Regions from separate parts of the Bradyrhizobium sp. NDS-1 genome, predicted to be linked through region 2. Evidence: predicted binding sites of a transcription regulator. Region 2 holds the regulator's gene; each other region holds the start of a gene.
The links. Region 2 encodes PhoB, which activates phosphate uptake and scavenging genes when phosphate is short. Its sites were predicted from a motif close to TGTCATNNANCTGTCAT; they were not measured.
Positions count from the first base shown of each region.

Region 1: RX330_RS21510 (glycerophosphodiester phosphodiesterase family protein) is a predicted target of PhoB. The motif match lies at 5,621-5,637, and genes of this name have one in related genera.
Region 3: RX330_RS31340 (YdcH family protein) is a predicted target of PhoB. The motif match lies at 3,934-3,950, and genes of this name have one in related genera.

Region 1 is NZ_CP136628.1:4,539,285-4,549,539, reverse strand. Features, by position in the region: gene RX330_RS21530 (TRAP transporter large permease subunit) at 1-848, opposite strand, end outside; gene RX330_RS21525 (TRAP transporter small permease subunit) at 845-1,447, opposite strand; gene RX330_RS21520 (TRAP transporter substrate-binding protein) at 1,559-2,686, opposite strand; gene RX330_RS21515 (ABC-F family ATP-binding cassette domain-containing protein) at 3,010-4,632, shown strand; gene RX330_RS21510 (glycerophosphodiester phosphodiesterase family protein) at 4,629-5,612, opposite strand; gene RX330_RS21505 (MBL fold metallo-hydrolase) at 5,753-6,628, shown strand; gene RX330_RS21500 (hypothetical protein) at 6,705-6,953, opposite strand; gene RX330_RS21495 (cupin domain-containing protein) at 7,152-7,616, shown strand; gene RX330_RS21490 (alpha/beta hydrolase) at 7,621-8,583, opposite strand; gene RX330_RS21485 (NADPH-dependent FMN reductase) at 9,295-9,885, shown strand; gene RX330_RS21480 (methyl-accepting chemotaxis protein) at 9,892-10,255, opposite strand, start outside.
Region 2 is NZ_CP136628.1:7,363,178-7,373,432, reverse strand. Features, by position in the region: gene RX330_RS34500 (hypothetical protein) at 1-199, shown strand, start outside; gene RX330_RS34495 (lysylphosphatidylglycerol synthase domain-containing protein) at 689-1,744, shown strand; gene RX330_RS34490 (ATP-binding protein) at 1,789-3,087, shown strand; gene pstS (phosphate ABC transporter substrate-binding protein PstS) at 3,233-4,246, shown strand; gene pstC (phosphate ABC transporter permease subunit PstC) at 4,391-5,380, shown strand; gene pstA (phosphate ABC transporter permease PstA) at 5,385-6,236, shown strand; gene pstB (phosphate ABC transporter ATP-binding protein PstB) at 6,233-7,054, shown strand; gene phoU (phosphate signaling complex protein PhoU) at 7,066-7,782, shown strand; gene phoB (phosphate regulon transcriptional regulator PhoB) at 7,806-8,513, shown strand; gene RX330_RS34455 (GcrA family cell cycle regulator) at 8,743-9,255, opposite strand; gene RX330_RS34450 (aspartate aminotransferase family protein) at 9,713-10,255, shown strand, end outside.
Region 3 is NZ_CP136628.1:6,715,485-6,725,739, reverse strand. Features, by position in the region: gene aqpZ (aquaporin Z) at 1-197, shown strand, start outside; gene RX330_RS31370 (5-(carboxyamino)imidazole ribonucleotide synthase) at 245-1,351, opposite strand; gene purE (5-(carboxyamino)imidazole ribonucleotide mutase) at 1,348-1,836, opposite strand; partial or broken gene RX330_RS31360 (GGDEF domain-containing protein) at 1,978-2,705, shown strand; gene RX330_RS31355 (hypothetical protein) at 2,787-3,038, opposite strand; gene RX330_RS31350 (hypothetical protein) at 3,159-3,377, opposite strand; gene RX330_RS31345 (YdcH family protein) at 3,502-3,708, opposite strand; gene RX330_RS31340 (YdcH family protein) at 4,037-4,216, shown strand; gene RX330_RS31335 (NAD(P)/FAD-dependent oxidoreductase) at 4,321-5,424, opposite strand; gene RX330_RS31330 (EAL domain-containing protein) at 5,615-8,302, shown strand; gene RX330_RS31325 (glycerol-3-phosphate dehydrogenase) at 8,339-9,817, shown strand; gene RX330_RS31320 (ABC transporter ATP-binding protein) at 9,869-10,255, shown strand, end outside.

The sequences.
Region 1 (10,255 bases), 2.8 Mb from region 2:
ATCATCGTGAAATTGAGCGAACGATAGGCGGCGGCCAGAACGATGCTCATGAGTGCGCCGACCGCGGCGGCCTCGGATGGCGTCGCCAGCCCGAGCAGGATCGCGCCGAGCACCGAAACGATCAGCACCGCCAGCGGAAGGAACGATGTGGCGAGTGCCCAGATCACCGTCCTGAGCGGCACATTGGTCTGCTCGGGCGGCAGCTTCGGCGCGAGCGCTGGATTGATCATCGCGCGCCCCATCGCATAGAGGACGTAGAGCCCGGCCAGCAGGAACCCCGGAAAGAAAGCAGCCGCATAAAGCTTGACCGCCGAAACACCGGCGGTGGCCGCATAGACGATCAGGAGGATGCTCGGCGGGATCAGAATGCCGAGGCAGCCGCCGGCACAGACCACGCCGGCCGACAGCTTGACGTCGTAACCTGCGCGCAGCATTGCCGGCAGGGCCAGCAGGCCCATCAGCGTGACGACCGCGCCGACAATGCCGGTGGCGGTGGCGAACATCGCGCAGGTGATCAGGGTGGCCACTGCGAGTGCGCCCGGCACGTTCTTCATCGACAATTGGAGCGAGTAGAACAGGCGGTCGAGTATGTTTGCGCGCTCGATCAAATAACCCATGAACAGGAACAGCGGAACCGCGACCAGCACATCGCTGGTTGTGACCTCGAATGTCTTCTGCACCAGAAGCGTGAAGATGCGGTTCTGGAAGAAGTCCTGACCGGGGGTGTAATAGGCGTAGTAGCCGAACGAGACGCCCATCGCCATCAGCGTGAACGCGATCGGGAAGCCGAGCATGATGATGAAGATGAACAGTCCCAACATCAGCATGCCGAGTTGTGGATCGGTCATGCGCCTGGCCCCTTATCGCTCTGCGGCTCAGCCGCATGCTGCTGATGTTCGCGGATGATGAGGCTCTCGGTCTCTTCCACGTCGTGCAGGCGCTGCGGCCATCGGCCGGTGCGGATGCACAGCACACAGCGAATGATTTCAGCGAACCCTTGCAGAAACAGAAGGAAACCGGTGAGCGGGATCAGCGCCTTCAGCGGAAACACCGGCACGCCAGCCGGGCTGAAGATGCTGACTTCGCGGAAGCGCACGGACATCTGGGCGTAGTTCCAGCCTGAATACATCAGCGCCGCGATCGCCGGCAGGAAGAACAGGATGTACAGGACGAGGTCCATCGTCGCCTGGGTGCGCGGTGACCAGAGGCGGTACACCACGTCTGCGCGCACATGGCCGTTGCGCGAGAGCGTATATGCGCCCGCCATCAGGAACATCGCGCCATAGGTGATGTAGCTGATGTCGAAGGCCCAGGTGGTCGGCGCACGCAGCACGTAGCGCACGAACACCTCGTAGCTGACAGCCAGCGTAAGGACGAGAATCAGCCATGCGAACGCCTTGCCGACCCACGTGCTGAGCTCGTCGATGAAGAACAGAAATTTGGTCATGCGAGCCGAGCTCGCTGCGAGCGACACATCCGGACGTCCCCCTCCATTCGTGGGCGGCGCTTCGACTACGCCGCCCGTCTGTACGGCCTCACGCGAATGAAGCGATAGCGCTCAGACCTTGAGTACCCCTGGGAAGTGATGCTCGAAGGCGCCGCGGTAGTCCGTCGCGTTGTTCATGTTGTAGTAAACCACGCGGCGCACCCAGTCCTTCTGCGAATCCATGACCTTCTTCATGAACGGATCCGAGCCGAGCTGGGCGATCAGACCGTCCCACGCCTTGATCTGCGCGTCGAACACCGACTTCGGTGTCCGCTGGACGTTGACCTTGTCCTTGTTGATCAGCTCCTGCAGGTCCTTCGAATAATAATCCATGGCCTTCCATTCGTTGGCGGAGGACACGGCTTCGGCTGCGTATTGCAGGATCGCCTGCTGTTCCTTCGGCAGCGCGTTGAATTTCGTCCGGTTGAACATGATCTCGAAATATTCCGTCGCCTGATGATGGCTGCCCATCATGTAGTTCTTGGCGACATCCTGCGCGCCGAAACGCCGGTCCGAGGTCGGATTGTTGAACTCGAACCCGTCGATCACGCCGCGCTCCATGGCGGGCACGATCTCGCCACCGGGTAGCTGGGCGACGGATGCGCCCATCGCCTGGAAGAGGTCGGCGGCCAGGCCCACCGTGCGATACTTCAAGCCCTTGAGATCGGCGTCGCTGGTGATCGGCTTCTTGAACCAGCCGAGCGGCTGGGTCGGCATCGGCATGGCGAAGAAGCTCTTGATGTTGACGTTCATGATCTTGGTCTGGAGCTCCTCGAACAGCTCCTTGCCGCCGCCGTTGTGGATCCAGCCGAGGCCTTCGTTGGCGTTGAAGCCGAACACCGGGCCGGTCCCGAACAGCGAGGCGGCCTTGTGCTTGCCGTACCAGTAGACCGTGACCGTGTGTGCAGCGTCGAGCTGGCCGCCATGAACGCCATCGAAGACCTGGAACGGGTGCACGACCGAACCGCCGACGAGATAGTCGATGCGCAACCGGCCTCCGGCCATCTCGTTGACGCGCTTCACATAATCTTCGGCCATCTCGTTGAAGACATCGGCCTTGCCCCATGAACCCTGCATCTTCAGGGTCGCCGTTTGCGCCCGGCTGACTTGCGGCATGGCGATGGTGGCAGCGCCGGCCGCGCCGGCGGTCAGCAGGAACTTCCGACGCGTAGTTCTGGTCTTGTCAGACTTTGCAGTCATGGACGTCCTCCCTGGCGGCGTTGTTGTTCGAACGCGCTTTGCCTGCGCTTTTCGTTGATCACCGCTGGAGGTATGCCGCATTCCAGCGACTTCGATCGGAGTTTGGACACATTGCCGCCATCCGGCAAGCGCCCCGGTGTCGCATTGTTGGTCTCAGGCGGTCCCGTTCGCGCTCGACATGGCCGGATACTCACGCGCCTGTCGCAGCGCAGTATGACCGACGCGGCCATCTGCCGAGCCGGAATCCGTGCCCCGCCGGGCTTCCCCTGGCGCCCGCCATGGCCTATGACGCTGCAACGCAAAAATCCCCCCATAAAGACCCCATGATCCGCCTCGACAACGTCAGCAAGCAAGCCGGCCACCAGATCCTGTTCATCGAAGCCTCCGCCGCCCTCAACAAGGGCGAGAAGATCGGCCTTGTCGGCCCGAACGGTGCGGGCAAGACCACATTGTTCCGGATGATCGCCGGCGAGGAGTTGCCCGACGAGGGGCAGGTCTCGACCGATCGCGGCATCACCATCGGCTATTTCAACCAGGATGTCGGCGAGATGAGCGGCCGCAGCGCCGTCGCCGAGGTGATGAATGGCGCGGGTCCCGTCAGCGAGGTCGCGGCCGAGCTGCGCGAGCTCGAGGCTGCGATGGCCGACCCTGACAAGGCCGACCAGATGGAGGAGATCATCGCCCGCTATGGCGAGGTGCAGCATCGCTTCGAGGAGCTCGACGGCTATGCGCTCGACGGCCGCGCGCGCGAGGCGCTGTCCGGCCTGGGCTTCAGCCAGGAGATGATGGACGGTGACGTCGGCAAGCTCTCCGGCGGCTGGAAGATGCGCGTGGCGCTGGCGCGCATCCTTCTGATGCGTCCCGACGTGATGTTGCTCGACGAGCCGAGCAACCATCTCGATATCGAGAGCCTGATCTGGCTGGAAAAATTCCTGCACGATTACGAAGGCACGCTGCTGATGACCTCGCATGACCGCGAGTTCATCAACCGCGTGATCTCGAAGGTGATCGAGATCGATTCCGGATCGCTCACGACCTACACCGGCGATTACGAATTCTACGAGCAGCAGCGGGCGCAGAACGAGAAGCAGCAGCAGGCCCAGTTCGAGCGCCAGCAGGCGATGCTCGCCAAGGAGATCAAGTTCATCGAACGCTTCAAGGCGCGCGCCTCGCACGCCGCCCAGGTGCAGAGCCGGGTCAAGAAGCTCGACAAGATCGAGCGGGTGGAGCCGCCGCGCCGGCGCCAGAGCGTCGCGTTCGACTTTCCGCCGGCGCCGCGTTCGGGCGAGGACGTCGTCGCGCTCAAGAACGTGCACAAGGGTTACGGATCGAAGCGCATCTATGACGGGCTCGATTTCATGATCCGCCGTCGGGAGCGCTGGTGCGTGATGGGCGTCAACGGCGCCGGCAAGTCGACGCTGCTCAAGCTCGTTGCGGGCGCGAGCGAGCCTGATGAGGGCACGGTGGCGGTCGGCGGCAGCGTCAAGATGGGCTATTTCGCCCAGCACGCGATGGATCTGCTCGACGGCGAGCAGACGGTGTTTCAGTCGCTCGAATACGCGTTTCCGACCGCGGGGCAGGGCTCCTTGCGCGCGCTCGCCGGCTGCTTCGGCTTCTCCGGCGACGACGTCGAGAAGCGCTGCCGGGTGCTGTCGGGCGGCGAGAAGGCGCGGCTGGTGATGGCCAAGATGCTGTTCGACCCGCCGAACTTCCTGGTGCTGGACGAGCCGACCAACCATCTCGACCTCGCCACCAAGGAGATGCTGATCAACGCGCTATCGGATTTCGAGGGCACCATGCTGTTCGTCTCGCATGACCGTCATTTCCTGGCGACGCTGTCGAACCGCGTGCTGGAGCTGACGCCGGAGGGTATCCACCAGTTCGGTGGCGGCTATACGGAATATGTCGCGCGGACCGGGCAGGAGGCGCCGGGGTTGCGGAGCTAATCTCGGCTCCCGCCTGCGAGCTTGGCGATTGCCTCGATCTCGTTGGTCCAGATGCCGCCGGAATAGCCTTGCGGCAACCGCGCGAATATTTCCGGCGTATCAATGCCGGTAGAGAACTCGCCGCCGCTGTAGGGACCGAGCGCGAAGACCGCGCTGTTGACGCCGTTCATGCGTGCGAGGAAACGATCGGGCCAGCCCCATAGCCAGGGAGCGGCGTTGATCGGCACCAGCACCATCGCATTGCGGCAGGCTGCCGGGACCAGGCCGGTCCAGCCATAGCCGATATAGCGGGTCAGGCAGCTCTTGATTGCCCCGCGCGAGATCGTGCGGACATCGGGGGTGAGGCGACGGATCGCCTCGATCGGCTCGTTGCCGCCATAGACCATGATGGTCCGGCGCCGCTCGGCCGGCAGCGTATTCAGCACGGCGGCAAGTCTGTCGCCTTCGTCGGGGTCCCGGCTCTTCACGTTGATGAGCAGTTGCTTGCCGGGGAAGGCGGCGAACACCTCCGACAATGACGGCATCATGCCAACACCCTTGCCGCGGAACGGGAAGGACTTGCCACCGTCGGCAGTGTAGCCGTAGCCGATGTCGAGCGTCTTCAGCTTCGCCATGCTCTGCGCGCGTGTGACGCCGTTGCCGTCGGTCCGGCAGTCGAGCGTCCAGTCGTGGAAGACGGCGAACTCGCCGTCGGTGGTCGGGTGCACGTCGAGCTCGACGACATCCGCACCGGCCTCGAAGCTCGCGCGCATCGAGCGCAGCGTGTTCTCGAGGTAATCGTGCGCCGGCGGCAACATCCGCGCGGCCGTGCAGGTGTCGTTCTTCAGGTCCCGCTCGTCGAAACGCTGCGCGATGCCGCGATGGGCGAGCAGCACCGGCGTGCCGTCTGGATGCGGCGCCAGAAGGCTGGCGTTGTTGACGTAGATGCCAGCTGCGACGGCAACCATGATTGCCGCGGTTATTTTCAATTTCCTGCCCACCGGACATTCCTCATTCCACCGTCATTTTCTCCGCTATTTGAGGTTGATTTGCGGCACGCCCGCCGAAGCTCTTTGCGTTCGGCGCCTTGAATGCCCTGAGCCCGTTCGCTACGCTTTCACAAAAAAGGGAGCGAACACCCATGAAACAACTCCGAATCGGCGACATCACCATCGACGCGGTGATCGAGCGGGAAGGGCCATGGCGGCGGCCGCAGGATTTTTTCCCCGCCTATGACGAGGGCGTGTTCAAACGCCATCTGCCGACGATGGAGCCGGAGGTGTTCGACGCCGCGCGCGGCTTGATGGTGATCACCTATCAGACCTTCGTGGTGCGCACGCCGCGCTACACCATTCTGGTCGACACCTGCACCGGTGAGGACAAGGGCCATCCGCCGCCGTTCGACTTCCCCGGCAAGGAACGCTGGCGCAACGAGTTGTTCGCGCTCGGCATCGCCTTCGAGCAGATCGACTACGTGTTCTGCACGCATCTGCATATCGACCACACCGGCTGGAATACGACCTTGCGCGACGGCCGCTGGGTGCCGACGTTCCCGAACGCGAAATACGTCTTCCACAAGGGCGAGTATGCGGCCTGGGAGGCCGAGCATGCCAGGGGCAACAATCCGCCCGGCACCGTGTTTCGCGACAATTGCCTGCCGATCGTCGAAGCGGGGCAGGCGCTGCTGGTGGATGACGATTACGCGCTCGACGATACCGTGACGCTGACGCCGACGCCGGGGCATTCGCCCTGCCATTGCTGCGTGAACATTCTGTCGAAGGGCCAGCGCGCCGTGGTCGCCGGCGATCTGATGCACCACCAGATCCAGTGCCGCGAGCCGGATTGGTCGGCGAAGCCCGATTGGGATCCGAAGCAGTCGGCGGCCTCACGGCGAAAATTCTTCGCGTCCGTTGCGGACACCGACACGTTGATCCTGCCGGTGCATTTTCCGGCGCCGACGGCGGGATGGATCAAGCCGCTGGATGGGGCGTTCGACTATCGGTTCAGGCGGGACTAACTCCCTCCGTGATGCCCGGGGACAAGCCCGGGCATGACGAGTTCGTGGCGGTCTTGTTCGCTAAGGAAGGAGCGCCTTACGCGCTGACTTCGCACTTCTTCATGAAGCTGTTCTTGGCGGCGCCAGCGAGCGGCTTGCCGTCGGCGCTGACGGCCTTGGGCGTGCAGGCGTCGGCTTTGCACTTCTTCAGGAACGAAGTCTTGGCGGCGCCGGCCAGCGGCTTGCCGTCCTTGCCGACGGCCTTGCTCTCGCAGGTTTCTTGCGCGAAGGCCGAGCCTGCCGCGAAGGTGGCGACGACCGCAGCGAGGAAAATCCGTTTCATCATGAGTGTCTCCCAGAACCAGAAATGGCGGGGCGGATTGGAGCCGGGAATCGTGGCGCAATCAAGCAGGATGGCGCCCGGTCGTCCGGTTTGCCTGCCGATTTTCGCGCGATCGGCGTTCGTCCGGCGTGTTGCACCGCTCGCTGACCCAGCCGGACGATCCTGCTAGCTTCCGGCGGTCGAGATGGAAGGAGTATCGTGATGGACGCCGCGATCCCGAAGGACCAGGAAGCCACCGACCGGCATTCTCATCTGGTTCAGCCGCAAAACATGGACTGGCAGAAGACGCGCTTTCCCGGCTGCGAGGCCAAGACGCTGCTGTTCGACCGCGGCACGGGGCTGATGACCGCCTTGATGCGCTTTGCGCCGGGATCGGTGCTGCCCGACCACGAGCATGTCGGCATCGAGCAGAGTTACGTCATCGAAGGCGCGCTCGTCGACAAGGAGGGGCCCGCTCGGGGCATCGCCTGCAAAGCCGGCGAATTCATCTGGCGCGAGGCAGGCAGCCGGCATGCCGCCTGGTGTCCGGACGGGGCCCTGATCCTGGCAATCTTCCAGGTGCCGAACAAGTTCTTCGAAGCCGACGGCCGCGTCGTCGACGCCGCCGGCCAGGATTGGGACGAGACTTGGGGGCACACTGGCGCGCAGCGGACGCACGGGCCCTAGCAGATCAGACCCCCCGCGTGAGCAGCGCCTTGAAGTCGGCGCGTGCGCGTTGTGCCTCGGCGCGCGCGACGTCCGAGGCATCGCCCATGCCGAAATAACCGTGGATCAGGCCGGGGCCCTCGTGGTGCTTGACGCGGACGCCGGCCGCCTCCAGTGCCCGCGCATAGGCCGCGCCCTCGTCGCGCAGGGGATCGAACCAGGCGGTGGTGACGATCGCAGGGGCGACACCGGCGAGGGATGCCGTCCGCAGCGGCGAGACGCGCCAGTCGCTGGCGTGAGCGGGATCGGCGAGATAATGGCCGCAAAACCATTCCATCGTGGCGCGCGTCAGGAAGTAGCCCTCGGCATTCTCGGCGCGCGAGGGGTAGCGTGCGTTCTCGTGGGCATCGGCATAAGCGCCGACGACGTCGGTCACGGGATAGACCAGCAATTGCGCGGCGAGCTTGATGCCGGCGTCCCGGCAGGCGATCGCGGTGGTCGCCGCGAGATTGCCGCCGGCGCTGTCGCCGGAAACGCCGAGGCGTTTTGCATCGCCACCAAATTCCGCAACACGGTTGAAGATGTCGCTTGCAGCAGCGAAGGCATCCTCGAACGCGCCCGGAAAGCGCGTCTCGGGCGGGCGTCGATAGTCAACGGAGACGACGACCGCGCCGGTCTCGATCGCAAGATTGCGCGCCTGCCGGTCGTGGGTTTCGAGATCGCCAGCAACCCACCCGCCGCCATGGAAGAACACCACGGTCGGCGCGGGCGTGGTGCCGACCCGGTAGACACGCGCGTCGAGCGGGCCGACGCCGCCTTTCACCTTGATATCCTGCACGTGATCGACCGGCGGTGGCGGGATGGCGGCGCGCGAGGCAGCCAGCTGGCGCAAGGAATCACGGGCGCTCTGCGGTGTCATGACCGCGAGATCGCGCATCGGCATGAGCGGAATGATCTGGGCGATGACGGGGTCGAGTGGCGCGGCCATGGCGGCTCCTCCAGGGTTCTTGGTCTTGCTTGCGGGTTAGCATAGGTTTTGCCCGCCGCCTCGGCAACCGGTCGTGCGGTGATCGAGGTCATCATCGAGAGCGCCAAGCGCGCGCCGTCGTCGATGAAGATCGAGCCCTGGCATGTTCACGTCGTGTGCGAGGTCGCGGAGAATTCCGGAGGACGAAGTCATCGTGACCTGCGTCGCGATGGGCTAGCCCGACCACGGCTTCGCCGCGAACGCGGTGCGCTCGGACCGCGAGCACAATCAGGAGTTTGTACGCTACGTCGTTTTGCCGACGAGCACGACGAAGAGGAGATTATTCTCCGAGATTTTTTTTGGTGCGGAGTCCTCAGCGACCTCTTGCAATCTCAGAGGTGCGGGAGGAACAATGTGCAGACTGAGAGGTTTGTTGCTGGCGCGAGGGAATTGACATGCGGCGGCTGGCTAGCCTGGTTCGGCGGTTCTTCGGTCCACGAATGCGGCGCCCGATTGATGATGATCCAAGTCTTCCTTTCTCACCCGACGAGTTCGGGCGGCTGATTCGCAGCGGCCGGCATGAGGACATGAAGGTGCTGGCCGAAGGATTGGCATGCCGGTCGATACCGCGCCGGGCCAGCTATCGCGCGACGCACTGAACCGCCCACGCACGAAACGCCACGACAAAGGAAATCGCCGCGCGCGCCGGTTACGTGGTAGCATGCGACCATCATGAGCAATCGCATCCTCGTCCTCTACGGTTCCTACCGTTCCGATCGCATGGGCATCCGCCTTGCGAACTTCGTCATCGATCGTCTGCGCCGCCGCGGCGAGGACGTCGAGTTCATCGACGCAAAGGCGATCGGCCTGCCGATGCTCGATCGCATGTACAAGGAATATCCTCAGGGTTCGGCGCCCGAGGCGCTGGAAAAGCTCGCCGGACAGATCCGCGGCGCCGACGGCTTCGTCTTCGTCACCGGCGAATACAATTGGGGCATCCAGCCCGGCCTGAAGAATCTCACCGACCATTTCCTCGAAGAGTGGTTCTGGCGTCCGGCGGCGATCGTGAGCTATTCGGCCGGCCGCCTGTCCGGCGCACGCGCCGCTACCGCCTGGCACGGCACGCTCTCGGAGATGGGCATGGTGGTGGTGTCGAGCACCATCGGCGTCGGCCCGATCGCGCAGACCCTGTCCGCGGACGGCGAGCCGATCGGCGAGGGCGGCAAGGCACTGGAACGCTCGTTCCCGCGCTTTGCTGATGACCTGACGTGGTGGATCGAAGCGGCGAAAGCCCAGCGGGCGCGCAAGGCGCCGCCGTATTGAATCGCGCTACGCCGCCCTGACCTCGCCGAGGAAGCGGTCGAACTGTCCGGCGAGATCGCGCGACTGGGTCGAGAGCTGCTCGGCGGCGACCAGAACTTCCCTCGCGGCGGCGCCCGTATCGTCGGCCGCGCGTTGCACGCCTGATATGTTGGTGTTGACCTCCTGGGTGCCGCGGGCGGCCTCCTGGACGCTGCGGGCGATCTCCTTGGTGGCCGAGCCCTGTTCCTCGATCGCCGCCGCGATCGCGGTGCCGATCTGGTCGATTTCGCCGATGACGTCGGCGACGTTGCGGATCGCGGCCACGGTTTCGTCGCTCGCGGTTTGGATCGCCGTGATCTGCTCGGAGATTTCGGTCGTCGCCTTTGCGGTC
Region 2 (10,255 bases):
CACCTCGAAGGTGACGGCGCGCTGGCTCGCCGCGCTTGCCGCCGCCCTGGTCGCGGCCTCGTTCGCCCGTGTCGTCCCTGGCCGCTTCGGCTACTGGCTCGACCTCGGCCTGATCATGTTCGCCTGCTATCTGGTCGGCTGCACCATCGGCGCCTGGCTGCGGGACCGGGTGGTGTCGCGCAGCATGCCCGTGGCCTGAGTCTTGAGCCCGCGGGGATCGGGCCGGTGGAGGCCGGTGCGGCGGTCTGGCCGCTGCTGCCCTGCTGTTCAGCGCCCCGCGACCTTCGGGCGCATCGGAATATCCGTGAACAAGGCCTGGGTCGCCACCCTCTTTCAACAGGCAGACGCCGTCCATAGATTGACGTCGGCTTAAGGCGTGACGGAACATTGTAAGGCGGAAATCATCAAACCTTCATGGCGCTTGCGCAGGATTGCCATGGAGATTCGACTTAAGTCCTGCCGTCGAAGGCGCCAAACCGTGCATCAGGAGCCCGCAACCCTGCCTAAAATATTGAATGCACGTGTTTTTGTTCGAATTGGCGAATTCCACTCGGCCCGAAAACGCGCTAGTGGAGGGGCAGGGGGCATGCGCGATGCCGGAGCCGGCGGCGAAGGTTCGTTGAGTGCCCGTGCGTCGTCCGCCCGTTCGCCGGCCACCCTGGTCGCTGAAGCGTTGTTCGAGGTCTAGATGCTGGAAGCCATACGCAGGGCGACGACGTTTCTGCGCCAGAAGCAAATCCTGCATAAGCTTGGAGTTGTGATCAGCGTCGCGGTCATCGGCATCGCTTGCTATGTGCTGTACCACATGCTGCGAGGCATCGATTTCAACGAGGTCCTCGAAGCGATCAAGAGCACCGAGCCGAGCCAGATCGCGATGGCGGCGCTGTTCGTCGCCGCGGGCTATTTCACCCTGACCTTCTACGACCTGTTCGCCACGCGCGCGATCGGCCACGCCCATGTGCCCTACCGCATCAACGCGCTCGCGGCCTTCACCAGCTATTCGATCGGCCACAATGTCGGTGCATCGGTCTTCACCGGCGGGGCGGTGCGCTACCGCATCTATTCGGCCTACGGGCTGAATGCGATCGACGTCGCAAAGATCTGCTTCCTCGCCGGCCTGACCTTCTGGCTCGGCAACGCCGCCGTGCTCGGCCTCGGCATCGCCTATCATCCAGAGGCCGCGGCCTCGATCGACCAGCTTCCGCCGTGGCTGAACCGGACGCTGGCGCTGACGATCATCGTGGGGCTGATCGGCTATGTGGTCTGGGTCTGGACCCGGCCGCGCGTGGTCGGCCGCGGGCCCTGGACCGTGGTGCTGCCGGGCGGCCCCCTGACGCTGCTCCAGATCGCGATCGGCATCATCGATCTCGGCTTCTGCGCGCTCGCGATGTATGTCCTGGTCCCGGACGAGCCCAATCTCGGCTTCGTCGTGGTCGCGGTGATCTTCGTCTCGGCGACGCTGCTCGGGTTCGCCAGCCATTCGCCCGGCGGGCTCGGGGTGTTCGACGCCGCCATGCTGGTCGGCCTCTGGCAGATGGACCGCGAGGAGCTTCTGGGCGGCATGCTGCTGTTCCGCGTCCTCTATTATCTGGCCCCCTTCATCCTATCTGTAATCTTGCTGACGTTTCGCGAAGTTATGATCGGCGCACGATCGAAGCGCCTGCAGCAGGCGGCGCTCAAGCTCGACCCCGGTCCGGCGCGTGAAGCCGCCTATGTGAGAGAGCGCAGCGACGGCGGTGCCTGACGGCGCCAAGCTTTGGGACCAGCCTCCAGGAGAAGTCCGCCCCGATGGCGATCGACGCCCCATCTTCTCCCTCCGCCCGGCCCTGGTCCGACCGGCTCCGGCACTCGACCATCATCCTGATCGCTGCGGCGCTGGCGCTGTCCGTCGTCGTCTCCCTCGGCGAATTGACGGCGCTGCACGCCGCGATCGTGTTCCTCTGCATCGCCGCCGCTGCACTGATCCCGTGGCGTCTGCATGATCCTGCAGCTTCCCGCGACGACGTCAGGCGCACCAACCCGGTCGAGAGCGCGGCGGTGGCTGCGGTCGTCGCCGGCATGCCGGATCCGGCGGTCCTGCTCGACCGCGCCGGCCGCGTCATCCACCTCAATGCCGCGGCCGCCCAGCTCGCGCCGGCGCTGCGCCGGAACGAACTCGCCCAGTTCGCGCTGCGCTCGCCGGAGATCATCACCGCGCTGCGCGAAGCGATCGCGACCACCGAGCCGCGGCGCGCGACCTATCTCGATCACGTCCCGGTGGATCGCTGGATGGAGCTCATGATCACGCCGGTGCCGGTGCCGACCAGCTTCGGCGGCGCCGACAAATGCATGCTGATGACCTTTCACGACCAGACGCCGCTGCGCCGGGTCGAGGAGATGCGCGCCGACTTCGTCGCCAATGCCAGCCACGAGCTGCGCACGCCGCTCGCCGCGCTGTCGGGCTTCATCGACACGCTCCAGGGCCAGGCCAAGGACGATCCCAAGGCGCGCGAGCGCTTCCTCGGCATCATGCACAACCAGGCCACCCGGATGGCCCGCCTGATCGACGATCTATTGTCGCTGTCGCGGGTCGAGCTGTCGGCTCACGTCCGGCCCGACACCCTGGTCGACCTGCTGCCGATCATCCGCCAGGTCGCCGACGGGCTCGAGCCGCTGGCGCGCGAGCGGCAGGTCGAGGTCGAGATCCATTTGCCCGATAGCCCGGTGATGATCGCGGGTGACCGCGAGGAGCTGCTCCGCCTGTTCGAGAATTTGATCGAGAACGCCCTCAAATACGGCGCCTCCGGCGGACGCGTCATCGTGTCGCTGACCTCGGGCGCGGCCGCTGACGGAACTCAGGAAATCCGGATCCTGGTTCGGGATTTCGGCCCCGGCATCGCGCCCGAGCACCTGCCGCGGCTGACCGAGCGGTTCTACCGGGTCGATGTCGGCGACAGTCGCTCGCAAGGCGGGACCGGGCTCGGATTATCGCTGGTGAAACATATTCTTAACCGTCACCGCGGCCGGCTTTTGATCGAGAGCGTGCCCCGGCAGGGCGCCACTTTCAGTGCCTGTTTTCCCCAACCGAAGCCTCCGGCGCAGGTCTGAAAATCAAGCGATATCAACTGCTTGATCCTGTCATCCGACTGTCACGAAACCTTCGTAAAAGCACAGCCGACCGCACCTAAAGGGGGCGGCGTGGGGAGCGCGATCGGGCGCGGATGGCGCTTCGCTCCCCTGTATGGAGACCAGCATGAATTTCCTCAAAACGATCGTTGCCGCCGGCTTGGTCGCCGCGTCGGCGACGGCGGCCTTTGCCGCCGACATCACCGGTGCAGGTGCGACGTTCCCGTTCCCGCTCTATTCCAAATGGGCTGACGCCTACAAGAAAGAGACCGGCAATGGTCTGAACTACCAGTCGATTGGCTCAGGCGGCGGCATCAAGCAGATCCAGGCCAAGACCGTGACCTTCGGCGCCAGCGATATGCCCCTCAAGCCTGAGCAACTCGAGAAGGACGGAATGATTCAATGGCCGCAGGCGATGGGTGCGTTGGTGCCCGTCCTGAATCTCGAGGGAATCAAGCCGGGCGAGCTGGTCTTCTCCGGCGAGTTGCTGGGCGACATCTACCTGGGCAAGGTCAAGACATGGAATGACCCGGCGATCGCCAAGCTCAATCCCAATGTGAAGCTCCCCTCGGATGCCATCACCGTCGTGCGCCGGTCGGACGGCTCCGGCACGACGTTCATCTGGACCGATTTTCTTTCGAAATCCAATGCCGAGTGGAAGACGAAGGCCGGTGCCGGTACTGCGGTCGAGTGGCCGACGGGCGTTGGTGCCAAAGGCAATGAAGGCGTCGCAGGCAATGTCAGCCAGACCAAGAACTCGATCGGTTACGTCGAGTATGCCTATGCCAAGCAAAACAAGCTGACCTACGGCGCAATGATCAACAAGGCTGGCAAGACCGTGCAGCCGACCGTCGGGGCCTTCCAGGCTGCGGCAGCCAACGCTGACTGGGCTGGATCCAAGAATTACTATGTGATCCTGACCGACCAGCCGGGCGAAGCATCGTGGCCGATTACCGGCGCGACCTTCATCCTGATGCACAAGGATGCGACCGACAAGGCGGCGTCCCAGGAGGCCATCAAGTTCTTCAAGTGGGCCTTCGAGAAGGGCGACAAGATGGCCGAAGAGCTGGACTACATCCCGATGCCCGACACGGTCGTGAAGCAGATCGAGAAGACCTGGGCTGCCGAGATCAAGAGCTAACGCGCTCTTGTCCCGGGGCACCGCCCGGGACCTCGAGAGACCTGCGCTCCGGATCGGCATCGCGTCGCATCCGGAGCGCAAGACCAGCAACAAGACCGACAGCAAGCGTATATAAAACGGGCACAGGGGATCGGCGTGGCAGAGATGGCCGTTCAGAGCGATGTAATCGACGATGCCGGACCGTATGACCGCGCCAAGGCCTTGAGCGCGTTCAAGCTCGGCGACGTCACTTTCTACTGGATCACGCGGCTGAGCGCGATCTCGGTGCTGTTGATCCTCGGCGGCATCATCATTTCGCTGGTCGTCGGGGCGTTCCCGGCGATGAAGGAATACGGCGTGTCGTTCCTGTGGACGCAGCGCTGGGCGCCGTCGGCCGATCCGCCCGTGCTCGGCGCGCTCGGGCCGATGTACGGCACGCTCGTCACCTCCTTCATCGCGATGCTGATCGCCATTCCGGTCGGTCTCGGCATTGCGATCTTTCTCACCGAGCTCTGTCCGCAATGGCTGCGCCGGCCGATCGGCATGGCGGTCGAGCTGCTCGCCGGAATTCCCTCGATCATCTACGGCATGTGGGGTTTCTTCGTGCTGGGCCCGTTCCTGGCCAACAGCTTCCAGCCCTTCATGATCAGCGTCTTCGACGGCGTTCCCGTCCTCGGGGCGATCTTCGCAGGTCCCCCGTCCTATCTCAGCACGTTCAACGCCGCGCTGATCCTCGCCATCATGGTGCTGCCCTTCATCACCTCGATCTCGGTCGACGTGTTCAAGACGGTGCCGCCGGTGCTGAAGGAAGCCGCCTACGGCGTCGGCTGCACCACCTGGGAAGTCGTCCGCAGCGTGGTGATCCCCTACACCCGGGTCGGCATCATCGGCGGCGTCATGCTGGCGCTGGGCCGCGCGCTCGGCGAGACCATGGCCGTGACGTTCATCATCGGCAATTCGTTCCGCATCTCCTCGTCGATCTTCGCGCCCGGCACCACGATCTCGGCGGCGATCGCCTCCGAGTTCGCCGAGAGCGACGGCCTGCACCAGTCCGGCCTGATCCTGCTCGGCCTGTTGCTGTTCGTGTTGACGTTCTTCGTGCTGGCCGCAGCGCGGCTGATGCTGATGCGGCTGGACAAGAAAGCGGGGAACTGACGTCATGGCCCTCAATCCGATCTATTCGCGCCGCCGCCGCAAGGACATCGTCATCCGCGGGCTCTGCATCGCCGCGGCCGCCTTCGGCGTCACCTGGCTCGCGCTGATCCTGATCACGCTGCTCTACAACGGCCTGGCTGGCCTGAACCTCCAGGTCTTCACCGCCGACACGCCGCCGCCCGGCTCGACCGAAGGCGGCCTGCGCAACGCCATCGTCGGCTCGATCATCATGACCGTGCTCGGCGTCGGCATCGGCGCGCCGCTCGGCCTGTTCGCCGGCACCTATCTTGCCGAGTACGGCCGCAACGACAGGCTGACTTCGGTGATCCGCTTCATCAACGACATCCTCTTGTCGGCGCCCTCGATCATCATCGGCCTGTTCATCTATGGCGCGGTGGTGGTGCCGATGCGCGGCTTCTCGGCGCTCGCGGGAGCGCTGGCACTCGCGGTCATCGTCATCCCGGTCGTGGTGCGCACCACGGAGGACATGCTGCTGCTGGTGCCGAATCCGTTGCGCGAAGCCGCCAGCGCATTGGGTCTCCCGCGTTCGCTGGTGATCAAGCGCATCGCCTATCGCGCGGCACGCGCGGGCCTCATCACAGGCGTGCTGCTCGCCACCGCCCGCGTCGCCGGCGAGACCGCGCCGCTGCTGTTCACCGCGCTGTCGAACCAGTTCTTCAGCCTCGGCCTGGACAAGACGATGGCCAACCTGCCGGTCACCATCAACAATTTCGTCCAGAGCCCCTACGCCTATTGGAAGCAGCTCGCCTGGAGCGGCGCGCTGCTGATCACCCTGACCGTGCTTGCCCTGAACATTGGCGCGCGCATCATCGGCGCCGAGAGGACTGCAAAATGAGTGAAATGTCTGTTTCCGTGAGCGCGCCGACCGTTCATCCCGGCTCGCAGCCGCTGCCCGAGGCACCCGCCAAGGTCACCGCGCGCAACCTCAACTTCTACTACGGCGAGCACCATGCGCTGAAGAACATCAATCTGGCGCTCGGCACCAACCGCGTCACGGCCTTCATCGGCCCGTCCGGTTGCGGCAAGTCGACCCTGCTGCGCATCTTCAACCGGATGTATGATCTCTATCCGGGCCAGCGCGCTACCGGCCAGCTGATGCTCGACCAGACCAACATCCTCGACCCCAGGCTCGACCTCAATCTTCTGCGCGCCCGGGTCGGCATGGTGTTCCAGAAGCCGACGCCGTTCCCGATGACGATCTACGAGAACATCGCGTTCGGCATCCGTCTCTACGAGAAGATCTCGAAGTCCGAGATGGACGGCCGCGTCGAGAAGGCGCTGCGCGGCGGCGCGCTGTGGAACGAGGTCAAGGACAAGCTCAACGCCTCCGGCCTGTCGCTCTCCGGCGGCCAGCAGCAGCGCCTGTGCATTGCCCGCACCGTCGCGGTGCGGCCCGAAGTGATCCTGTTCGACGAGCCCTGCTCGGCGCTCGACCCGATCTCGACCGCCAAGGTCGAGGAACTGATCCAGGAACTGTCCGAGAACTACACGATCGCAATCGTCACCCACAACATGCAGCAGGCGGCGCGCGTCTCCGACAAGACCGCCTTCATGTATCTCGGCGAGCTGATCGAGTTCGACGACACCAGCAAGATCTTCACGTCGCCGACCGACCGGCGCACGCAGGATTACATCACCGGCCGGTTCGGCTGAGGAGACGGGACATGGGTACTGAACATACCGCAAAGGCTTTCGACACCGACCTCCAGGAGCTCACCCGACTGGTCGCCGAGATGGGCGGCATCGCCGAGCGCATGATCGTCGAATCCGTCGACGCGCTGATCCGCCGCGACGTCGCGCTCGGCCAGCGCGTCGTCACCATCGACACCGAACTCGACGCGCTGCAGAAGAAGATCGAGGAGCGCGCCGTGCTCACCATCGCCCGCCGTCAGCCGATGGCGGTCGATCTGCGCGAGATCGTCGGCGCCATGCGCGTTGCGACCGACCTCGAGCGCATCGGCGACCTCGCCAAGAACATGGGCAAGCGCGTCGCCGCGCTGGAGACGGATTTCCATCCGCTGAAACTGTTCCGTGGCCTGGAGCACATGACCGACCTCGTGCAGCAGCAGGTCAAGTCGGTGCTGGACGCCTACGCCGCGCACGATCTGCCGGCGGCGATGGCGGTGTGGAAGGGCGACGAGGAAGTCGACGCGATCTGCACCTCGCTGTTCCGCGAGCTCCTCACCTACATGATGGAGGATCCGCGCAACATCTCGTTCTGCATCCATCTGATGTTCTGCGCCAAGAACATCGAGCGGATCGGCGACCACGCCACCAACATCGCCGAGACCGTGTTCTACATGATCGAGGGCCAGGCGATCACCGACAAGCGGCCGAAGGGGGACATGACCAACTTCGCCACGACGATCCCGAATAGCTGAAGACCTCAAGGAGCGACGACACCATGGGCGCACGCATTATGGTGGTTGAGGACGAGGAAGCTCTCACCGAGCTTCTTCGCTACAACCTCGAAGGCGACGGCTATGACGTCGAGACGGTCATGCGCGGCGACGACGCCGACACCCGCCTCAAGGAGCACATTCCCGACCTGATCGTGCTCGACTGGATGCTGCCCGGCCTGTCAGGCATCGAGCTGTGCCGCCGCCTGCGCACCCGTCCCGAGACCAAGCAACTGCCGATCATCATGCTCACCGCGCGCGGCGAGGAGAGCGAGCGCGTACGTGGCCTTGCGACCGGCGCCGACGACTACATCGTGAAGCCGTTCTCCGTGCCGGAGCTCCTGGCGCGCGTGAAGGGCCTCCTGCGGCGCGCCAGTCCCGAGCGGCTAGCCACCGTGCTCGCCTATGGCGACATCGAGCTCGACCGCGACAAGCGCCGCGTGGCGCGCTCGGGCCGGCCGATCGATCTCGGACCGACCGAATACCGGCTGCTGGAGTTCTTCCTGGAGCATCCCGGCCGCGTGTTCTCGCGCGAGCAGCTGCTCGACAGCGTCTGGGGCCGCGACATCTACATCGACGAGCGCACCGTCGACGTCCATATCGGCCGCCTGCGCAAGCTGCTCAATCTCGGCCGCGAGCAGGACCCGATCCGCACCGTCCGCGGCGCGGGCTATGCGCTCGATGATCGCTTCGCGAAGGCGGAGCAGACGTAAGGGGTTCTGGGAAATTCTGGCGACACACTCAGTGTCGTCCCGGACAAGCGAAGCGCTGATCCGGGACCCATAACCACAGGGCGTGGTTTGGCGAAGACTCGGAGTGACCGTCTAGCGCAACATCTGCGCCCTGTGGTTATGGCTCCCCGCGTTCGCGGGGACGACACCGAGTTGGTTGAGGCGCCGTCGCGCTACGGCAGCCGTCGTTGCAGTCAGCAAATCAGCTAACTTACCGCGTGCTCGGCTTGGCCGGTGCACGACGGCGGTCCGCTGCGGGCTGATACGCCACGCGCGAGTGCTGGGCGCAATAGGGCAGGCCGGAGAGCGCCTTGCCGCCGCAGAAGAAGAAATCCGGGCTCGAGGGATCGCCGACCGGCCAGTGGCAGGTCGCCTCGTTCAGCTCCAGCAGCGACAGCCGCTGGCTCATCGGCACCACGTTGTCGTAGGTGACCGGTTCGGCCTCCACTTCGACCTCGAAGGCCTGCGCCAGCGCGGTGTTGCCGCGCGCAATGGGGCGGGTCACCCGCATCATGTGCTGCGCGGGACGCGCCTTGCGCGGCCGGGGTGCTGCCGATGAAGGGCTTTTGGCACGGCCGGACAGACCGAGCCTGTGCACTTTGCCGATCACGGCATTGCGGGTCACATTGCCGAGCTCTGCTGCGATCTGGCTGGCCGAAAGTCCGGCCTCCCAGAACTTTTTCAGCTGCTCGACGCGATCATCGGACCAGGTCAAAACCGTCATTGCACCCTTTCCCTCGCTGCCGGCCAACCATCCTGGGGCCTTGCAGCGAATGCCTAAGCCTTCAAAAACCCGTGTCGTCAGAATCCCTTAAGGCTCGCCGGGCGCGCCACTGACGCCCGAACGTTTACGCCGGTACATGAGGACTCTTGGGATCAGAACCGCTGCACGAGATGTCGTATCTGACAATCCAAACGCTACAATATGGCGTGACTCCCGCGCAAGAGTCCGCCGACTCGCTTCCACATGTTCCGTGGTGAAAACCCGCGAAATCGGCACCGCAAGACTACGGATTCAGCGTTTCCCGAGGCTTTCCCAGCGGCATTGACACCCGTCTTGCCAGGCATAAGATAGTCGCGCGTGCCGCCCTTAAAAGGCGGCACGTTTCGTTTTCCGGGCCGGTCGATGGTGCGTTGCCCAATGCGCGCGTCACACCGTCCGCAACATTCAAGTGGCCGTCATGACTAACAGCGCAGCGCCGCATTTGCTCCCCGTTTTCGCCAGGGCCGACCTCGGTTTCGAACGCGGCGAAGGCTGCTGGCTGATCGCGACCAATGGCGAGCGCTATCTCGATTTCACCTCGGGCGTCGCCGTGAATGCGCTCGGCCATTGCCACCCGCATCTAACCAAGGCGCTGCAGGAGCAGGCGACGAAGCTGTGGCACATGTCGAACCTGTTCCAGAGCCCGGACGGCGAGAAGCTCGCCGTGCGCCTGTGCAACGAGAGCTTCGCGGACTTCGTGTTCTTCTGCAATTCCGGCGCCGAAGCGCTGGAGGGCGTGATCAAGCTGGTCCGCCATCATCACTTCTCCAAGGGCCATCCCGAGCGCTACCGCATCATCACCTTCGAAGGCGCCTTCCATGGCCGCACCCTGGCGACCCTCGCAGCGACCGGCTCTGCGAAATATCTCGAAGGTTTCGGCCCGCCGATGGATGGTTTCGACCAGGTCCCGCATGGTGACCTCGACGCCGTCAAGAAGGCGATCGGGCCCGACACCGCCGGC
Region 3 (10,255 bases), 650 kb from region 2:
TCAGCATCCCCGTGACCAACACGTCGGTGAACCCGGCGCGCAGCACGGGCCCGGCGCTGTTCGTCGGCGGCTGGGCGACGGCGCAGCTTTGGCTGTTCTGGGTCGCGCCGCTGATCGGTGGCGCGCTGGGCGGGGTGATCTATCGCTGGCTCAGCGAGGAGCCGTCAGGCGTCGTCGCAGGCGCGAAGACGGCGTAGAGAGCGCTTTCGCGCGAAGCGGGATCGCAGCGATTGCCGCGGTCCTGCTACTTGCTCTTCGTCGGCCCGACTTCGGTAACGTGGCCCATCTTGCGGCCGGGGCGCGGCGCGCCTTTGCCGTAGATGTGCACCGTGGCACCGGGAACGGTCAGCCATTTTTCGTAATCGTTGATCTCATCGCCGATCAGATTGGTCATGGTGACGATTTCACCGTGGCGCACCGGCTTGCCGAGCGGCCAGCCGGCGATGGCGCGGATATGCTGCTCGAATTGCGAGACGGAGGCGCCGTCCAGCGTCCAGTGCCCGGAATTGTGCACGCGCGGGGCGATCTCGTTGACCAGCACCTTCGGTCCGGTGCCATTGGCGAGCACGAACATCTCGACGGCGAGGACGCCGACATAGTCGAGCGCCCTCGCGATCTTGCCGGCGATGCTGCGCGCGTCCTCGGCGAGCGAATCCGGGATCGGGGCGGGCGCGCGCGATATCTTCAGGATGTGGTCGCGGTGCTCGTTCTCGGTGACGTCGAAGCATTCGACCTGGCCCGTGATCGAGCGTGCGGCGATCACGGAGATCTCGCGCTCGAACGGCACGAAGGCTTCCAGGATTGCCGATTTCGTGGCGAGGCTGGTCCACACCTTGGCGATGTCGTCGCCCTCGCGGATGATGGTCTGGCCCTTGCCGTCATAACCGAAGCGGCGGGTCTTGAGTACGGCCGGCAGTCCGATCCTGGCGATCGCCTCGCGCAATGAAGCCACTGAGGTGACATCGGCATAGGCTGCAGTGCCGATGCCGAGCCGCGTCACGAAATCCTTCTCGGCGAGCCGGTCCTGGGTGGTCTCGAGAATCTTGCGGTTGGGCAGCACGGGTCGGCGTGCATCGAGCACCATCGCGGCCGCGGCGGGCACGTTCTCGAATTCGTAGGTGATGACGTCGACGTCGCCCGCGAACAGTTCGAGCGCTTCGACATCGGCATATTCGGCGCAGGTCGCGTTCAAGACGACGTCGAAGGCTGGCGAGTCCGGATCGGGCGAGAACACCTGGCAGCGCAGGCCGAGCCGTGCCGCAGCCATGGCCAGCATCCGGCCCAATTGTCCGCCGCCGAGGATTCCGATGGTGTCACCGGGCTTCAGCTTCACGTGCCTGGTATCGCTCACGCCTTGTCCTCCGGGCGCTCGGCGACGGCCTCGGTCTGAGCCTTGCGCCAGGCGGCGAGGCGATTGGACAAGGCCGGGTCGGACAAGGCCAATACGGAGGCTGCCAGCAGCGCGGCGTTGATCGCGCCGGCCTTGCCGATGGCGAGGGTGCCGACCGGGATGCCGGCCGGCATCTGGACGATCGAATAGAGCGAATCGAGGCCCTTGAGCGTCTTGGATTCGACGGGAACGCCGAACACCGGGAGCTCGGTCAGCGCCGCCGCCATGCCGGGCAGATGGGCCGCGCCTCCAGCGCCGGCGATGATGACTTTGTAACCAGCGGCCTTGGCCCCCTTGGCGAAAGCAAACAGCCGGTCGGGGGTGCGGTGGGCCGAAACGATGCGGGTGTCGGCGGCAACGCCGAGCGCGCCGAGCGTGTCGGCGGCATGCCGCATCGTGTCCCAGTCCGACTGGCTTCCCATGATGATGGCGATCGGCGCGGTCATGACGTTATTGTGCCCGAAAAACAGAAGGATAGGCCAGATTGACGGTTCCGGCCGGCGGCTCGCAAGGCGGTGGCAAGGAGAAGGGAATCCACTATCCTGTCTTGGTGAATCCCCGCAAGCCTTCAATTGAGCAGGATGCCCATGAAGAAACCAAAAAGGGCGAGCGCTGCGAAGGCCAAGAAGGGCCGGAAGACCAGCCTCGGCCGATCCAAAGCGGCCTCTAAGCGGCTGACCAAGCGTCCGGCGAAGCTGCAGGCGCGCGGCGCGTCGTCGGGCGATGGTGGAGCCAAGGACGGCCTCAGGGCGACGATCCGGGGCTTGCGGACCAAGCTCAGGGAGGCGCAGCGGCGGGTCGCGGAACTGGAAGCTGCGGCCGACACCGATTTCCTGCTCGAGATTCCCAACCGGCGCGGCTTCGAGCGGGAGCTGGCGCGCGCCATCGCCTATATGAAGCGCTACCGCGCCAGCGGGGCGCTGATCGTGCTCGACGTCGACCGGCTGAAGCCGATCAACGATTCGTTCGGTCATGGCGCCGGCGACGAAGTGCTCAAGGCGATTGCCGCCACGCTGACACGGCAGGTTCGTGCCTCCGACGTGGTCGGCCGGCTCGGGGGTGACGAGTTCGCGCTGCTGCTCTGGAATCTCAGCGAGACCGACGCCAAGGCGAAGGCCGCGGCGTTTGAGCAGGCGGTCGACGAATTATCCTTTGTCTTTCGCGGCCAGCACGTAGCCTCGGGCGCCTCCGCAGGGGTCGCGCTGCTGGGTGCGCAGTCCGACGCAGGCCGCGCCCTGGAGGAGGCGGATGCCGCCATGTATGTGCGCAAGGCGCACCGGCGGCACGAGCCCGGATCAGGCTGGTCAGCAGCTAGCGCATGATCCGGACCCGAAGGGCCGCGTCAGCGAACAGCGTGAAGCGGTGTTCCGACGGGATCATGCTCAAGCAATCAACCTTACAGCGTGGCGAGATCTTCGGGCACGTTGCCGAATTTGCGCAGCAGCGTGGCGTCGCCGAATTCGCCGGTCATGGGATCGCCGCTGCGGCTGAAGGCGACCGCGCCGATATGGCCTGCACCCCGCGATAAGATCTCGGCGCGCCGCAACGCGGCCGTCGAACTCTGGCATTCTTCCGCTGCGCCAGCGACAGGCGAGCCGTCGGCATCGATCAAAAAGGGCATTGCAACGTAATAGGTCACGTCCGACATGGCGTTGCTCCGGTGGAGCATGATCCGGACCCGAAGGGCCGCGTCAGCGAACAGTGTGAAGCGGTTTCCCGTCAGGATCATGCTTAAGTACAGAAGCGCGATCTCATCGCGCTTCGAAACTCAGGCGGCGCTGCTCCTGCTCCGCATCTTGCTGCGTGAGGCGTCCGGGATGCAGCCGGCGGAAATCGCCGCCTGCAATTCTTCCAGCTCTGCTTCCAGGTATTCGTTGGCCATGATCAGCGCCTTGATGGTGCTGCGCAGATTGCCATCGCACATCGCGATCGCCTGATCGCAGGCTTGTTCATAATGGCTGTTGTCGAGAAGGGCGGTTGCCGACATCTGCGTTGTCCTTGTCAATTGTTCTGGGCGTTTCCTGGAGGCGCCGGGGTGCCCAAATGTTCCTATTTTGTTCTTTTCGAGTCAAGCGGATTCATGTGGCGGGAGCCGCGAAGCCGCTCACGGATCAGGCGATGATGTCCGGCGTAATCTGGTCTTCGATGAACGCGATGCGGTCACGCAACAACAGCTTGCGCTTCTTCAAACGCTGCAGCCGCAACAGGTCGGGGGCGGGCGATTGATGCAGTGCATCGATTGCCGCATCGAGATCTCGGTGTTCCTGCTGCAACCGGGTGAGCTCGGCTTCGAGCTCACGCTCGTCTTCATTGGTCATGTCTGCGGTGGCCGAAAACCGATGGCGTGAGACTAAGGCTGTGGATGCCCTGTGGAAATTATCGTCCTTGCGCGGCGTGACCGCAAGCGATCTGCAACCCTCGCTCGTCGATCTCCCGCAACATATTTCTGCAGGGCGCTGAGGTGCCGCGCAAGCGCATTGATATCATGGATTTTTCCCGCGCGGTTCCCTTACTCACGCTTCGTTACATATGAATTTTCAAAAATGAAGCTGCGATGACGGATACCCATCGACAGAACGAATCGGTGATGTAGACTTCGTTGTCCGGATCGAATCCTGAGGTTCAACCCTACCGAGGAGGTTTCGAATGACAATTCAGGCACATCTCGTTGAATTGGAGCGGAAGCACAAACTTCTCGAAAACGAATTGCACGAAGCTCTCGTGCACCTTTCAACAGACGACCTGCAAATTGTTGAGTTGAAGCGCCGGAAGTTGATGGTCAAGGACCAGATCGAGCGTCTGAGGCACGGCGACACGCTCCACTAGTAACCCCCCGTAACAGCGTAGAGTTGATCGTACCTTCGCAGGGATGAGAGCCTTTGCGCTCATCCCTGCGGCAAGGTGCACACCTTGCAAAGATCCTTGCGCGATTAGATGTTTGCGAGCTCGGCGACGTGATCGGCGATCGCGAGCGACGACGTCAGTCCCGGCGATTCGATACCGAACAGATTGACCAGGCCTGCCACGCCATGGTCGCGCGGGCCCTGCATCAGGAAGTCCTGCGTCGCCACTGCGGGCGGCACGATCTTCGGCCGAATTCCTGAATAGCTCGGCATCAATGCACCGTCGGGAAGTGTCGGCCAGTATCTGCGGATCGCCGGATAGAAGCGCTCGGCGCGTGAGGCGTCGACCTCGTAATTGATCGTCTCGATCCACTCGACGTCGGGGCCGAAGCGCGCCTGGCCTGCCATGTCCAGCGTCAGATGCACCCCCAACCCGCCTGGTTCGGGCACCGGGTAGATCAGGCGCGAGAACGGCGCCTTGGCATTGCAGCTGAAGTAGTTTCCCTTCGCGAGGTATGCCGGCGGAATCCGGTCCAGCGGCATGCCCTCGATGTTGCGTGCCACATTCGTCGCCGAGAGCCCCGCAGCGTTGACGAGGAGGCTGCATTGCAGCGTCATTGGCGCTTCGCCGCCGGCTTCGATTTCGACGAGGCCGTTCGCTGCCTTGGCGCGGATCAGCGGGGTGTGAAACGCGAAGGCCGCGCCTGATGCCTCGGCTTCGCCGCGCAGCGAGAGCATGTAGGCGTGGCTGTCGATGATGCCCGTCGACGGCGACAGCAGCGCGGCATCGCAGGCGAGCGCCGGTTCCAGCGTGCGTGCCGCCTCGCCTGTGAGCAGCTGCATGTCGAGCACGCCATTGGCCTCGGCATGCGCCTTGATCGATTGCAGCTTCTCGGTCTCCTGCGGGCTGGTCGCGACGATCAGCTTGCCGCAATTCCTGTGCGGGATGCCGCGCTCGGCACAGTAGCGGTAGAGCGCGTGCTTGCCGTCGACGCACATGCGCGCCATCCAGCTCCCGGCGCGGTAGTAGATGCCGGCATGGATCACCTCACTGTTGCGCGACGAGGTGATGGTGCCGATCGCCTCGGCCTCCTCGAGCACGATGACCTCGCGCCCGGCCTGCGCCAGCTTTCGGGCCACCGCGAGCCCGACCACGCCGGCTCCGATGACGACGCAATCGACCCTATCCATGGTTGTGCAGGACGTCCGCTGGCATCAGGTCCGGGGCGAATGGCGCGGAGGCGTTTTCCGTTAAGGAAGAATTTATCATGTCAGGGCAATTGCCGTATTTTACGTCACATTTTTCTGTTGCGCGTACAGGCGTTTACCCGATCCAAACCCGTGAAGCCAGACAATCCGACGTTGAAATCGCGGGTGGCTGATGGCTGAGAAGAACTGGCACGAGGGCAGCACGCTACTGATTGCTGTGCAGGCCGTCGTGTGCCTGGCCGGCACGGTTGCGCCCGCGCGCGCCCTTGCGCTGTCGGACAGCTTCGCCGCGTCGAGCTATCTGGGTCAGCTGGATCCCAACGTGGTCTGGGAAGTCCTGATCGCGGGGATCGTCGTCTGCGCGTTCCTTGCCGCGATCGTGCTGTGGATCCATTCCTCGTTGCGCCGCACCAGGCGTTTGCAGTTGCGTCGCAACGCCTTCGTCTCCTCCGCCATGAACAATCTCAATCAGGGCGTGGTGATGACGGATGCGCAGCGCCGCATCATCTTCTGCAACGACCGCTATCTCGAGATTTACGGCCTGACGCGCTCGGAAGTCTGGACCAACATGAGTGGCCACGAGCTCCTCGAGCTGCGACGCAGGCGCGGCGTGCTCGGCCTCGCCTCCGACGAGGAATTCTACGAGAAAGCGGCAAGCACCAACGGTCTGATCACGGAACTGCCGGATGGACGGGCCATCCTGGTAAAATATTTCGTGCTGCCGAACGGCGGCTCGGTGGCGACACATCTCGACGTCAGCGAGCAGCGCAAGCTGTCGCGACAGCTCGCCTCGACCAAGCAGTTCCTCGAAACGGTGCTGGACAACGTGCCGGCCTGCGTGGCCGCGAAGAACATCGAGGACGGCCGCTATATCTTCGCCAACAGCGCCTATGAGCGGTTCTGGGGGTTCTCGCGGGATTATGTCGTCGGCAAGAATGCGCGCGAGCTGTTCGCGCCCGTCTCGGCGGCCACCATCGAAGCGACCGACCGCGCGGCGCTCAATTCGCCGGACGGTCAATTCCGCAATGAATTCGAGGTCGATCGTGGCGGCGAGCGGCGCATGGTCGCCTCGATCCGGATCGTGGTCCGCGACGAGAACAACAAGCCCGAATTCCTGATGCTCGTGTTCGAGGACATCACTGACCGCCGCGTGCTCTCGAAGGAGCTGGAGAGCGCCAAGAAGTTCCTCGATCTGGTGGTCGACAACATTCCGGTGGCGCTGATCGTCGAGCAGGTCAAGGACGGCCGCTATCTGCTCGCCAATCGCAGCGCGGAGACGATCCTCAACCGCCGGCGCGAGGAGGCCACGGGCCTGACCGCGTCCGACATCTTCAACCCCAAGGAAGCCAAGCTGATCATCGCGCGCGACGAGGCCGCGATCAAGAAGCGGGGGATGATCACCGAGGAGCATCCGATCTCCACCAAGGACGGCCTGCGGCTGTTCCTGACCCGCCGCGCCACCGTGCTCAATGACGCCGGCGAGCCGCAATATCTGATCAAGACCCACGAGGACGTCACCGACCGCCGGCAGACCGAGTCGCGCATGGCGCACATGGCCTATCATGACGGCCTCACCGATTTGCCGAACCGTGCTGCCTTCCTTCAGGCACTGACCCAGATGATCGAGGCCTGCGAAGGCACCGGCGAGGAGTTCGCCGTCCTCTGTGTCGACCTCGACGGCCTCAAGGAGGTCAACGACGTCTTCGGCCACGCGCTCGGCGACAAGCTCCTGATCGAGGTTGCCCAGCGGCTTCAGGACTCCGCGCGTGGCGGCGTGGTGGCGCGTCTGTCCGGCGACGAATTCGGCCTCATCATCGACGGCAAGCAGCCGGACGCGGGCCTTGCACTGGCGCAGCAGCTCGGCGAGGCCGTCGCAAAGGAATTCCAGATCGACGGCCGGGCGGTTCGCGCCGGCGCCACCACCGGCATGGCGGTCTTCCCGCACAATGGCAGCGATGGCGCCGCGCTGCTCGCCAATGCCGGTGCAGCGCTGTTCCGTGCCAAGCAGAAGTCCCGCGGTACGATCAGCCTCTACCAGCCGGAGATGGATCACCAGATCCGCGACCGCCGCGTGCTGCACCAGGACCTGTCGATGGCGATCAAGAACGGCGAGCTCTCACTCGCGTTCCAGCCGCAGGGGGCCGCGGGTGACAGCGTCGCCGAGAGCGAGATCATCGGCTTCGAGGCGCTGGCACGCTGGCAGCATCCGGTGCGCGGCCAGGTCTCGCCGGTCGAATTCATCCCGATCGCCGAAGAGAGCGGCCTGATCGTCGAGATGGGCGAGTGGATCCTGCGCGAAGCCTGCCGCGAGGCGGCGTCCTGGCCGAAGCCGCTCCAGGTCGCGGTCAATCTGTCACCGGCGCAGTTCATGCACGGCGACGTGGTCGGCCTCGTCCATTCGATCCTGATCGAGACCGGCCTTGCGCCCGGCCGGCTCGAGCTGGAAATCACCGAGGGCGTGTTGATCGAAGATTTCGACCGGGGCCTCGCGCTGCTGCGCCGCCTGAAGGCGCTCGGCGTGCGGATCTCCATGGACGATTTCGGCAGCGGCTATTCCTCGCTGAGCTATCTCCAAGCGTTCCCGTTCGACAAGATCAAGATCGATCGCGCCTTCATCGTCAATCTCGGTCGCAACCCGCAATCGGCGGCGATCGTCCGTGCGGTGATCGATCTCGGCCACGGCCTCGAAATGTCGATCATCGCCGAGGGCGTCGAGACGATCGAGCAACTCGCCTTCCTCGCCAAGGAGGGCTGCGACGGCGTGCAGGGTTATCTGCTCGGCAAACCCTTGCCGATCGGGAAATATGCCGGGCTCGTCGGCCGCGCTCAAGTCATGGAGCTTGCGCTCAAGACCGGCTAATGAAGATGGGGCGCTTTGCTCCTTCTCGACGGCTTCATGGCGGATTACGACCTCGCGATCATCGGCGGCGGGCTGAACGGTGTCAGCCTCGCCCGCGATGCGGCGGGTCGCGGCCTGCGGGTTATTCTGTTCGAGCAGGGCGATCTCGGCGGCGCGGCGTCGTCGGCAACACCGCGGCTGATCCACGGCGATTTGTCGGTGCTGGAGCGGCGGGGGTTCTGGCGCGTGCGCCGGGCCCTCGCCGAGCGCCGGATCTGGCTCCGGATCGCGCCGCATCTGGTCCGGCCGAAGCGCTTCGTGATCCCCGCGCATTCCGACGAGCGTCCGCCTTGGTTGCTTCGCGCCGGCCTGTACGTTTACGACGCGCTCACGAACCGGGGCGGCCTGCCGCCGTCAGCCACCCTCGACATCACGCATCATCCGGTCGGCGACGCGCTGAAGCGTCCGTTTGGGACGGCGTTCGAATATTCGGACTGCGTCGTCGACGATTCCCGCCTGGTGGTGCTTACGGCGCTGGACGCGGCCGAGCGCGGCGCTGCGATCCGGACCGGTGCTCGCTGCGTGCGCGCCGACAGGACCGACATTTGGCGGCTCGCGGTGGTCGATCGCGGCCATCGCCGCACGATCACGGCGCGGGCGCTGGCCAACACGACCGGAGCCTGGACGCCGACGGTCGCGGAGACGGTGCTGCGTCAGCCGCAGCCTGCTGTGGCGGCCATGCAGATGAGCCAGATCATCGTGCCCAGGCTGTTCGATTCAGACAACGTCTACGTCTTCCAGAACAGTGATGGACGACTGATCTTCGCATCCCCCTTCGAGCGCGACTTCACGCTGATCGGCACGGTGACGCATGCTTTCATCGGCGATCCCGCAATCGTTGCGATGCGAGGGGCGGATGTCGGCTATCTCTGCGAGGCGGCCAGCCGTTATTTCCGCGAGCGTGTTGCCCCGACCGACGTGGTCCGGACGGTCTCCGGCGTCAACTTGACGCCGGCGTCCGCGCGGCGAGGTGACGGCACGACCCTGTTTCACGCGCGCCGGCGCAAGGCGCCGCTGATCACGATGTTCGGCGGCGACGTCACCACCTCGCGTCTGCGCGCAGAGCGTGCGTTGACGAAGCTGACGCCGTTCTGTCCGATGACGCCACCCTGGACCGGCGGTGCAGCGCTGCCCGGCGGCGATTTCGCCTGGGACCGTTTCGACACGGAGGTGGACCTCGCACGCGATCGCTGGCGCTTTCTGTCCGAACCGGAGGCTCAGCGGCTGGTCGCGGCCTATGGCTCGCGCCTGGCGGCAGTGCTCGGTAACGCCAAGAGCCGTGACGAACTCGGCCCTGCTTTCGGTCCCGAACTGACCGGCGCCGAGGTGCGCCATCTGATGAGCCACGAATGGGCGCGCTTTCCGGAGGACATCCTGTGGCGCCGTTCCAAGCTTGGCCTGACCATGCCGGCGGCGGACCGTGATGCTCTGGCGGCGTTCATGTCGGCTGTGAAGGATCCATCCCGAACCGGTTGAGCAAAGTCCGATCGGCCGCTAGCGTGCGGCGGATTCGGGGTTGGCAGGAACATGACGGACGAGTTGCCCAGAACAGACGTCACGGCCGATGCAGCCGGCGGAGATACGCCTCCCGCCGCCGGCCAGCCGTTGCTGCGAATCGAGGGCGTCGCCAAGTCCTTTGGGACGTTCCGGGCCGTGGATGGTGTGTCGCTCGACATCAAGGCCGGTGAGTTCTTCGCGCTGCTCGGCCCCTCCGGCTGCGGCAAGACCACGCTCTTGCGGATGCTCGCCGGCTTCGAGGCGCCGGACGAAGGGCGCATCCTGCTCGGCGGCAAGGACATCGCACAAGCGCTGCCGCACCAGCGCCCCGTCAACATGATGTTCCAGAACTACGCGCTGTTTCCGCACCTGTCGGTGCGCGAGAACATCGCCTTCGGCCTGAAGCGCGCAGGTCTC